3 regions of the Streptomyces sp. NPDC057623 genome follow, and region 2 is predicted to be linked to each of the others. Evidence: riboswitches for the same ligand, from Rfam matches in the RefSeq annotation. Region 2 holds a riboswitch; each other region holds the start of a gene.

The links. Region 2 has a riboswitch for thiamine pyrophosphate ahead of thiC (phosphomethylpyrimidine synthase ThiC). Riboswitches for the same ligand answer to the same signal wherever they lie in the genome.
Region 1: it holds a riboswitch for thiamine pyrophosphate, as region 2 does, so the genes downstream of both, ACFU95_RS46110 (thiamine ABC transporter substrate binding subunit) here and thiC (phosphomethylpyrimidine synthase ThiC) in region 2, are expected to answer to the same signal.
Region 3: it holds a riboswitch for thiamine pyrophosphate, as region 2 does, so the genes downstream of both, thiO (glycine oxidase ThiO) here and thiC (phosphomethylpyrimidine synthase ThiC) in region 2, are expected to answer to the same signal.

Annotation. Positions count from the first base shown of each region.
Region 1 covers NZ_JBHVGZ010000095.1:27,930-31,197, forward strand. Annotated here, with positions in the region: gene ACFU95_RS46095 (SRPBCC family protein) at 1-297, shown strand, start outside; gene ACFU95_RS46100 (hypothetical protein) at 318-512, opposite strand; gene rlmN (23S rRNA (adenine(2503)-C(2))-methyltransferase RlmN) at 591-1,697, shown strand; TPP riboswitch at 1,733-1,840, shown strand; gene ACFU95_RS46110 (thiamine ABC transporter substrate binding subunit) at 1,964-3,007, shown strand; gene ACFU95_RS46115 (ABC transporter permease) at 2,983-3,268, shown strand, end outside.
Region 2 covers NZ_JBHVGZ010000021.1:50,877-54,144, forward strand. Annotated here, with positions in the region: gene ACFU95_RS22270 (hypothetical protein) at 1-40, opposite strand, end outside; gene thiC (phosphomethylpyrimidine synthase ThiC) at 235-2,019, opposite strand; TPP riboswitch at 2,012-2,201, opposite strand; gene ACFU95_RS22280 (YibE/F family protein) at 2,495-3,268, shown strand, end outside.
Region 3 covers NZ_JBHVGZ010000109.1:14,068-17,335, reverse strand. Annotated here, with positions in the region: gene ACFU95_RS47875 (thiazole synthase) at 1-530, opposite strand, end outside; gene thiS (sulfur carrier protein ThiS) at 534-746, opposite strand; gene thiO (glycine oxidase ThiO) at 743-1,909, opposite strand; TPP riboswitch at 1,907-2,018, opposite strand; gene ACFU95_RS47860 (hypothetical protein) at 2,071-2,421, shown strand; gene ACFU95_RS47855 (NAD(P)/FAD-dependent oxidoreductase) at 2,454-3,268, shown strand, end outside.

The DNA of each region.
Region 1 (3,268 bases), on a different contig from region 2:
CGGGTCACCCGGCGCGTCGGCAGCCGCGAGATTCCGATGACCGTGGAGTTCGACGAGCTCGACCCTCCGCACAGCTGGGATCTGCACGGGATCGACGGCCCCGTCAGGCCCCGTACCCACGGCGAGATCGAGCCGCTCGAGGGCGGCCGCCGGTCCCGCGTGACGATCGACATCGACTTCGAGGGGCACGGCCTCGGCAAGGTTCTGGTGCCCCTGGTCGTCCGACCGCAGGTCCGCAAGGAACTCCCGCGCGACGAGCAACTCCTCAAGAACAGGCTGGAACGCACGAACGACTAGCTACGCCGCGCAGACGTCCCTCAGCTCCTGCGCCACGGCATCGATCCGGCTCGAATCCGGCTCGAATCCGGGTCGGTGGCGCTGTTCAGGACGGCCCGGTCGTAGTCCGCGATCGTCTCGTTCAAGTCGTCGACCGCGGTGCCGACCTTGTCGTCGTCCGTGGTGATGTCGATCGGGGCGAGCCGCTTGCCCTGCAGCGCGCCGGCGATCTGCACCTGTGGAGCTGGCGTCGCGTGGTGCGAGTACCGGGGGCGGCCGGGTCACACAATTCGATCTGCGACACTGGTTGAGCTATGCCTAAGCCCGGAGAACTCACTTTCGTCGCCCCCCGCGGAGCCAAGAAGCCGCCGCGGCACCTTGCCGACCTCACGCCCGGGGAGCGCAAGGACGTCGTCGCCGCGATCGGCGAGAAGCCGTTTCGTGCCAAGCAGCTCTCGCAGCACTACTTCGCGCGGTACACGCACGACCCCGAGCAGTGGACCGACATCCCGGCCGGGGCGCGTGTCAAGTTGCGGGAGGAACTCTTCCCGGAGCTGATGACCGTCGTACGGCATCTGTCGACGGACCAGGGCGACACGCGCAAGACGCTGTGGCGGCTGTTCGACGGGACGCTCGTCGAGTCGGTGCTGATGCGGTACCCGGACCGGGTGACCATGTGCATCAGCTCGCAGGCGGGGTGCGGGATGAACTGCCCGTTCTGTGCGACCGGGCAGGCGGGGCTGGACCGGAATCTGTCGACCGCCGAGATCGTCCATCAGATCGTGGACGGGATGCGGGCGCTCAGGGACGGGGAGGTCCCCGGGGGGCCCGCTCGGCTGTCCAACATCGTCTTCATGGGGATGGGCGAGCCGCTCGCCAACTACAACCGGGTCGTGGGGGCCATCCGACGGCTCACCGATCCGGAGCCGGACGGGCTAGGGCTGTCCCAGCGCGGCATCACCGTCTCGACCGTCGGGCTCGTCCCCGCGATCCACCGGTTCGCCGACGAGGGCTTCAAGTGCCGGCTCGCGATCTCGCTGCACGCGCCCGACGACGAGCTGCGCGACACCCTGGTGCCGGTCAACACGCGCTGGAAGGTGCGTGAGGTGCTCGACGCCGGGTTCGAGTACGTCGGGAAGAGCGGACGGCGGCTGTCGATCGAGTACGCCCTCATCCGGGACATCAACGACCAGGCCTGGCGTGGTGACCGGCTCGGGCGGCTGCTCAAGGGCAAGCCCGTGCATGTCAATCTCATTCCGCTGAACCCGACTCCCGGGTCCAAGTGGACCGCCTCCCGGCCCGAGGACGAGAAGGCGTTCGTCGAAGCCATCGCCGCCCATGGTGTGCCGGTGACGGTCCGGGACACCCGTGGCCAGGAGATCGACGGAGCGTGCGGGCAGCTCGCCGCGACCGAGCGGTAGTCTGGCCACCGTAAGACCGCCGTAAGTACATCTTCATATTCCGACAGGGGAGCGCCACAGCGCTGAGAGTGCGGCAATCGGGCCGCAGACCCTCTGAACCTTGCCCAGGTCATTCTGGGTAGGAAGTTCGGTCACTACTCAAGCTGTTGCGCCCTGCCCGGGACCCCGGAGGTCCTGGGCAGGGCCGCGTCTCTTCCTGGTCACCCAGGAGGAATTCAGTGAGCAACACCCACAAGCGGTTCGCGGCTGTCGTCGTGGGCCTCGGCATGGTCGGTCTGTCCGCGTGCGGGTCGTCCGACTCCGGCGGCTCCGAGTCGGACGGCTCCGGCTCCAAGACCGTCACGCTCGTCGCCCACGACTCGTGGGCCGTCTCGAAGAACGTCCTCGCCGCCTTCGAGAAGCAGTCCGGGTACAAGGTCAGGGTCCTGGAGGACGGCGACGCCGGCCAGGCCGTCAACAAGGCCATCCTCACCAAGGACAACCCGCAGGGCGACGTCTTCTTCGGTGTCGACAACACCCTCCTCTCGCGGGCGCTCGACAACGGGCTGTTCCAGTCCTACGAGCCCAAGGGCTCCGACCTGATCCTGCCCGAGTACCGGGCCGACCAGGACCAGCACCGGGTCACGCCGATCGACACCGGCGACATCTGCGTCAACTACGACAAGGCGTATTTCAGCGAGCACAAGCTGGCCCCGCCCAGCTCGTTCGACGACCTGGTCAAGCCCGCCTACAAGGACCTCCTCGTCACCGAGAACGCCTCCACCTCCTCGCCGGGCCTCGGCTTCCTGCTCGGCACCGCCGCCAAGTACGGCGACGACGGCTGGGAGGGCTACTGGAAGAAGCTCAAGGCGAATGGCGTGAAGGTCGTCGACGGGTGGGAGCAGGCCTACAACGAGGAGTTCTCCGGCTCGGCCGGTGGCAAGAAGGCCAAGGCCGACCGGCCGCTCGTCGTGTCGTACGCCTCCTCGCCGCCCGCCGAGGTGATCTACGGCGACCCGAAGCCGACGACCGCGCCGACCGGGGTCGCGACCGGTACGTGCTTCCGGCAGGTCGAGTACGCCGGGCTGCTCAGCAACGCCAAGAACACCGAGGGCGGCAAGGCGCTCCTCGACTTCCTGCTCACCAAGGAGTTCCAGGAGGACATGCCGCTCAACATGTTCGTCTACCCGGTGCGGGAGGCCGCCCAGGTTCCCGAGGAGTTCACCAAGTACGGACCTCAGGCCAAGGATCCCGAGACCATGGACCCGGCGAAGATCGCCGACAACCGTGACGACTGGGTCAAGTCGTGGACCTCGCTCGTACTGAAGTAGCCGAGGCGGTCCCGCGTAAGGGACGCGCGCGGAGCGCGGCGGTGCGGCTCGGCCTCGTCGCCGTGCCCGTCGCGTTCTTCGCGGTCTTCTTCGCCTACCCCGTCACCGCCATCGTCGCGCGCGGGCTGAAGGCCGACGGGGTGTGGCAGTTCGGGCGTATCACGGACGTGCTCGGGCAGTCCGACATCCGGCACGTCCTGTGGTTCACCACGTGGCAGGCGCTCGCCTCCACCGCGCTGACCCTGCTGATCGCGCTGCCGG
Region 2 (3,268 bases):
ACAACACCGCGAACAGCATGCCGAGTACGGCGCCCACCACGCCGTTGGGCCACGTCTATCCCGCCCATGTCAGAGACAGTAGTGATCTTGACGAGGCCGGGCGGCAACGTGCCCGTTCCGTTATGACGGCCGCACCCGCGTGCGCCCCTCGGAGAATCGGCTAGCCCCACCGTCCCGCGCCTCCGGCTCAACCCACCGGGCCGGCCGGAAACTCGGGACGGTGACCGGCGCAGCTCAGTCCGCCATCGGCAGGTACACCCTGTTGCCCGCCGCAGCGAACTCCTTCGACTTCTGAGCCATGCCCTCCTCGATCTCCTCCTGAGACCCGCCGTGCTGGCGGCGGATGTCCTGGGAGATCTTCATCGAGCAGAACTTCGGCCCGCACATGGAGCAGAAGTGAGCCGTCTTGGCGGGCTCGGCCGGCAGGGTCTCGTCGTGGAACTCCCGTGCCGTGTCCGGGTCGAGAGCCAGGTTGAACTGGTCCTCCCACCGGAACTCGAAGCGGGCGTCGGACAACGCGTCGTCCCACTCCTGCGCACCGGGGTGCCCCTTGGCGAGATCGGCCGCGTGGGCAGCGATCTTGTAGGTGATGACGCCGGTCTTGACGTCGTCACGGTTGGGCAGGCCCAGGTGCTCCTTGGGCGTGACGTAGCAGAGCATGGCCGTGCCCCACCAGGCGATCATCGCGGCACCGATGCCGGAGGTGATGTGGTCGTACGCGGGGGCGACGTCGGTCGTCAGCGGGCCGAGCGTATAGAACGGAGCTTCATCGCAGATCTCCTGTTGAAGGTCGATGTTCTCCTTGATCTTGTGCATCGGGACATGTCCCGGGCCCTCGATCATGGTCTGTACGTTGAAACGCTTGGCGATGGTGTTGAGTTCCCCGAGGGTCCTCAACTCCGCGAACTGCGCCTCGTCGTTGGCGTCCGCGATCGAACCGGGCCGCAGACCGTCGCCGAGGGAGTACGTCACGTCGTACGCGGCGAGGATCTCGCAGAGTTCCTCGAAGTTCTCGTACAGGAAGCTCTCCTTGTGGTGCGCCAGGCACCACGCGGCCATGATGGAGCCGCCGCGGGAGACGATGCCGGTCTTCCGATTGGCCGTGAGCGGTACGTACGGCAGGCGCACACCGGCGTGGACCGTCATGTAGTCCACGCCCTGCTCGGCCTGTTCGATGACCGTGTCCTTGTAGATCTCCCAGGTCAGCTCCTCGGCCCGGCCGTCGACCTTCTCCAGCGCCTGGTACAGCGGCACCGTGCCGATGGGGACAGGGGAGTTGCGCAGCACCCACTCGCGGGTGGTGTGGATGTTGCGGCCGGTCGACAGGTCCATGACCGTGTCGGCGCCCCAGCGGGTAGCCCAGGTCATCTTCTCGACCTCCTCCTCGATGGAGGAGGTGACCGCGGAGTTGCCGATGTTGGCGTTGACCTTCACCAGGAACCGCTTGCCGATGATCATCGGCTCGATCTCCGGGTGGTTGACGTTGGCGGGCAGCACCGCCCGGCCCGCGGCGATCTCCTCGCGGACCACTTCGGGGGACACGTTCTCCCGGATGGCCACGTACTCCATCTCGGGTGTGACCTCGCCGCGACGCGCGTAGGCGAGCTGTGTCACCGCCTTGCCGTCGCGGCCCCGACGGGGCTGGCGCGGCCGTCCGGGGAAGACCGCGTCGAGGTTGCGCAGGCCGCCGCGAGGCGAGGTGTGCTTGATCCCGTCGTCCTCGGGACGGACGGGACGGCCGGCGTACTCCTCGGTGTCGCCCCGGCCGATGATCCAGTTCTCCCGCAACGGGGACAGCCCCCTGCGGACGTCCGTGTCGGCGAGTGGATCGGTGTACGGGCCCGAAGTGTCGTACAACGTGACCGACTGCCCGTTGGTGAGGTGCACCTGGCGGACCGGCACCCGCAGATCGGGGCGTGAACCCTCGACGTACGCCTTGTGCCAGCCGATGGACTTCCCGGCCTCCTCGGACGTGTCGCCCTGAACGGAGGCAGGCGTGCGTGCGTCCTTGATGGTCATGAGACCTACTCCCTACGCCGGCATTACCCGGTAACAGGTTCGGCGGTCGACGCAGCGGCTTCCGTCTGCCGACGTTTCGTGTGAAACATCACTCGCGATGGGTGATGTTTCATGTGAAACATCGCTGGGACGGAGGTCAGCGCCCTCTCAGCCCGGTGCTCCGAGCTCCCGCGTGTACAAAGGTGGCACCACGCTAGCGTCAATTCGGGCGCGGTGAACAGAGGGCCCCGGTCGTTCTTGCGATGATCGGTCGGTGACCACGACCCATGAACCCCCGTACCCTCCGTCCGAGCCGCCACGTGGCTCCGGCTCCGGAAACGGCCCCGCGCGGGGCAACGGCCGTACGGACGGCCGGGGTTCAGGTGCTCCCGTCGGCAGATACGACGGTGGTTACGGTCATGCTGCCGGCGGCGGTCACGACGATCACACGTCCGGAACCGGTGGTTGGCATGAACACGGCTTCGGACCCGGTGGGATGCAGGAGCACGAGGGCGGGGTCGGCGGCGGGCACGGATCCGGTTCCGGGGGCCTGCACGATCACGGTCACGGTGTCGGCGGCCCTCCGGGGCGGGGGCCCGGCCCGGGTGACGGACACGGTCACGATTCCGGTGGCGGTCATGGGCATGGTCCCGGTTCCGGCGGTCGGCGTGGCGGCGGTGACGGTGGCGGTGGCGGTGGCGGTGGCGAGCACGGGCCTGGGCATGGGCATGGGCATGGGCATGGGCATGGGCATGGGCACAGTCATTCCCACGGCCCGGCGGCTCCCGTATCCCAGCATCTGCGCAAGGTCATCGCGGCGATCCTGATCCCGTTCGCCGCGGCGGTGGTGGTGGGGCTCGCTGTGCTGTGGCCGGGCGGAGCCCCGCCGCACGAGCGCACCGGGGTCGGATTCGACCGGCAGACACAGCAGGCCACGGTCACCAAGGTGGTCGAGCTGAGCTGCAAGGACGTCAACGCCTCGGGAGTCCCCCCGACCGGCGACACCTCCACCGCCGAGGGCTCCTCCGCCGTGCAGCAGGACAGCGGCACCTGCAAGAAGGCGACGATCCGGGTCGACACGGGCAAGGACAAGGGCCGTACGTTCACGGAGATCGTGCAGCCCGACCAGTCACGCCAACTGCACGAGGGCCAGGAGGTCGTGGTCGCCTACGAACCCTCCGCGCCCAAGGACCTCCAGTACGCGGTCACCGACGTGAACCGTAAGTTCCCGATGGCCCTGCTCGCCGGCATCTTCGCGCTCGCCGTCGTG
Region 3 (3,268 bases), on a different contig from region 2:
GCGTGCTCCATGATCAACTGGAAGTTGTGCGGATTGCGGATGCCGAGCCCCGAGCCGATCGGGGAGCCGAGCGGCATGATCGCCGCACAGCCGACGTCCTCCAGCTTCCGCGCCAGCACCGGGTCGTCGTTCGTGTACGGCAGCACCGTGAACCCGTCGTCCACCAGCGTCTCCGCCGCGTCCAGCAGCTCGATCGGGTCCGGCAGCAGCGTCCGCTCGTCGGCGATCACCTCCAGCTTGACCAGGTCCGTTCCGAGCGCCTCGCGCGCGAGGCGGGCCGTCAGCACGGCCTCGCCCGCCGTGAAGCACCCCGCGGTGTTCGGCAGCACCCTGATCCCGAGCCGTTCCAGGACCGACAGCACGGAGCCGTGCACCGAAGGGTCCACCCGTCGCATCGCGACCGTGGTCAGCTCCGTACCGGACGTCGCCAGCGCCCGCTCCAGGACCTCCAGGCTGGGCGCCCCGCCCGTGCCCATGATCAGACGGGACGTGAAGGACATGTCACCTATGACAAAGGGATCGTCGGCCATGGTTCAGCCTCCTTGGACGGCGGTCAGGACCTCGACGCGGTCCCCCTCGGAGAGGGACGTCGAGGACCACTGCGCGCGCGGGACGACGGTTTCGTTGAGGGCGGCGGCCACTCCGGAGGGGGCCGCGGTGAGGGAGCGCACGAGCGCGTCGAGAGCCGTGCCGGGCTCGACCTGCCGACGCTCGCCGTTGACCGAGATGGTGACCGGGAGGTTCATGCGGGCTGCTCCGTGAGTGCGGCGGCCCGAAAGCGCGCGGGCGTGAACGGACGGGCCTGGTCCGGGAGTTCACCGGTGGTCAGGACGTGCGCCATGACATCGCCGGTCACGGGCGTCAGCAGCACGCCGTTGCGGTAGTGCCCGGTGGCCAGCGACAGCCCCGCCAGCTCGGTCGGGCCGAGCACCGGCGCGTTGTCCGGGGAGCCGGGGCGCAGGCCCGCGCGCGTCTCGGTGAGCGGCAGTTCCGTGATGCCCGGCACCAGTTCGTGCGCGTCCCGCAGCAGCTCGTACACCCCGCCCGCGGTCACTGTCGTGTCCCAGCCCAGCTCCTCGCTCGTCGCCCCGACGACCAGTTCCCCGCTCTCGCGCGGCACCAGGTACACCTGGCTGCCCCGCACCACCGCCCGCACGGTCCGGTTCAGGAACGGCGCGTACCGCTTCGGCACGGTCAGCCTCAGCACCTGCCCCTTCACGGGGCGTACGGGCGGAAGTGCGGCGTCCGGAACGCCCGCCAGCCGCCCGCTGAGGCTGCCGGCCGCGAGGACGACCTGCCCCGCGGCCAGCGTCGTGCCGTCGGTCGTGACGACGCCCGTCGCCCTCTCCCGTGCGACGGACAGGCGCTCGGCCCACATCCGGTGGAAGATCACGCCCGTGTCCTCGCACGCGGCCACCAGCGCCCCGGCCAGCCGCCGCGGATCGATCTGGTGGTCGCCGTCCACCCGCAGCCCGCCGCGCACGCCCGGTGCGAGCATCGGCTCCAGACGCCGGCACTCCCGCCCGGACAGCCACTCGGAGTCCAGCCCCGACTGGCGCTGAAGGGTGTGCAGTTCGCGCAGATGGGCGCGGTCGTCGGCGTCCAGGGCCACGGCGAGCGTGCCGCACTGGCGGTAGCCGAGGTCATGGCCGGTGAGGTCGGTGAGCTCGGCCGCGAAGTCCGGGTAGCGGCGGGCCGAGGCGAGGTTCAGGCCGAGCAGGGTCTGCTCGCCGTAGTGCAGTTCCGTGACGGCGGCCAGCATGCCGGCCGCCACCTGGGCGGCCCCGCCGCCCGGCTCCGGGTCCACGACGGCCGTCGTGAACCCGCGCTGCGCGGCCCGCCACGCCGTGACCAGGCCGATGATTCCGCCCCCGACGACGAGGACGTCTGACGTTCGCGTACGCGACATGGGCGTCCAGCCCCTCCCTTCGCCGGCATGACCCGGATCAGGTTCGTACGGTCGGAGGCCGCCAGCCTCCCTCTCAGCCCGGTGCGTCCGGGCTCCCGCGTGTGCTTTACGTTGGCCACCCTAGCCCGCCCCCGTGAGTCCCAGTAAGGGAGCCCGTACCCATGGCCCGCTCGCTCGACGGTCTCGTCCTCGCCCCCGTGGCGGACCAAGCCCCAGGTCAGGTGGGTACCCGCACCCGGTTCACCTACCACGAGAAGGATGGTCAGATCTGGGCGGAGTACGCGGGCGGCGACGTCGTGCGCGGGCACCTGGTGGGCACCAGGGACGGCGACCGGCTGGACTTCCGGTACGTGCAGCTCAAGCGGGACGGGACGACGTCCGCGGGCCACTGCGTGTCCACGGTGGTCGGGCTTCCCGACGGGCGGGTGCGCCTGGAGGAGACCTGGGAGTGGGAGTCGCAGGAAGGCGCCGGTACAAGCGTTGTGGAGCAGCTCACCGAGCATGCCCCCTGACTGATGAACAGTCAGTTGTCTATGGTGATCAGGTGAGCGAGCAGACGCAGCAACGGGGCACGTCACCGGCACGCCGCGTGGTCGTCGCCGGCGCGGGCATGGCCGGTGTGCAGACGGCGGTCGCCCTGCGCGAACAGGGCTTCACCGGGACCGTCACACTGATCGGCGCCGAGCCCCACCAGCCGTACGACCGGCCGCCCCTGTCCAAGGCCGTGCTGCTCGGCAAGTCCGAGGGGTCCGCCTTCGACGTCGACTTCGACGCACTCGGCATCGAACTCCGGCTGGGGTGCGAGGTGCTGGGCGTGCGCCCCGCCGACCATGAACTGGACACCGAGTCCGGGTCCGTCCCGTACGACGTCCTCGTGCTCGCCACCGGCGCCGAACCCATCCGGTTGCCCGGCACGGAGGGCGTCCCCGGCGTGCACCTGCTGCGCACCCTGGACGACGCCGAGCGGCTGCGGCCGGTGCTCGCCCGGCAGCACGACATCGTGGTCGTCGGGGCGGGCTGGATCGGCGCGGAGTTCGCCACCGCCGCGCGCGAGGCGGGCTGCGCGGTGACGGTCGTGGAGGCCGCCGACCGGCCGCTCGCCGGGGCGCTGCCCGCGGAGGTGGCCGCGCCGATGACCGCCTGGTACGCGGACAGCGGGGCGGTGCTGCGGACGCACGCGCGCGTGCGGCGCGTCGAGCCCGGCGCGGTGATCCTCGACGACGGCGCACGGTTGCCCGCGGACGCCGTCGTGGTCGGCATCGGGGCGCGGCCCGCCACGGCCTGGCTGGCCGGCTCGGGCATCGAGCTCGGCGCGCACGGCGAGGTCCTGGCCGACGACCGCCTTCGCACCTCCGTGCC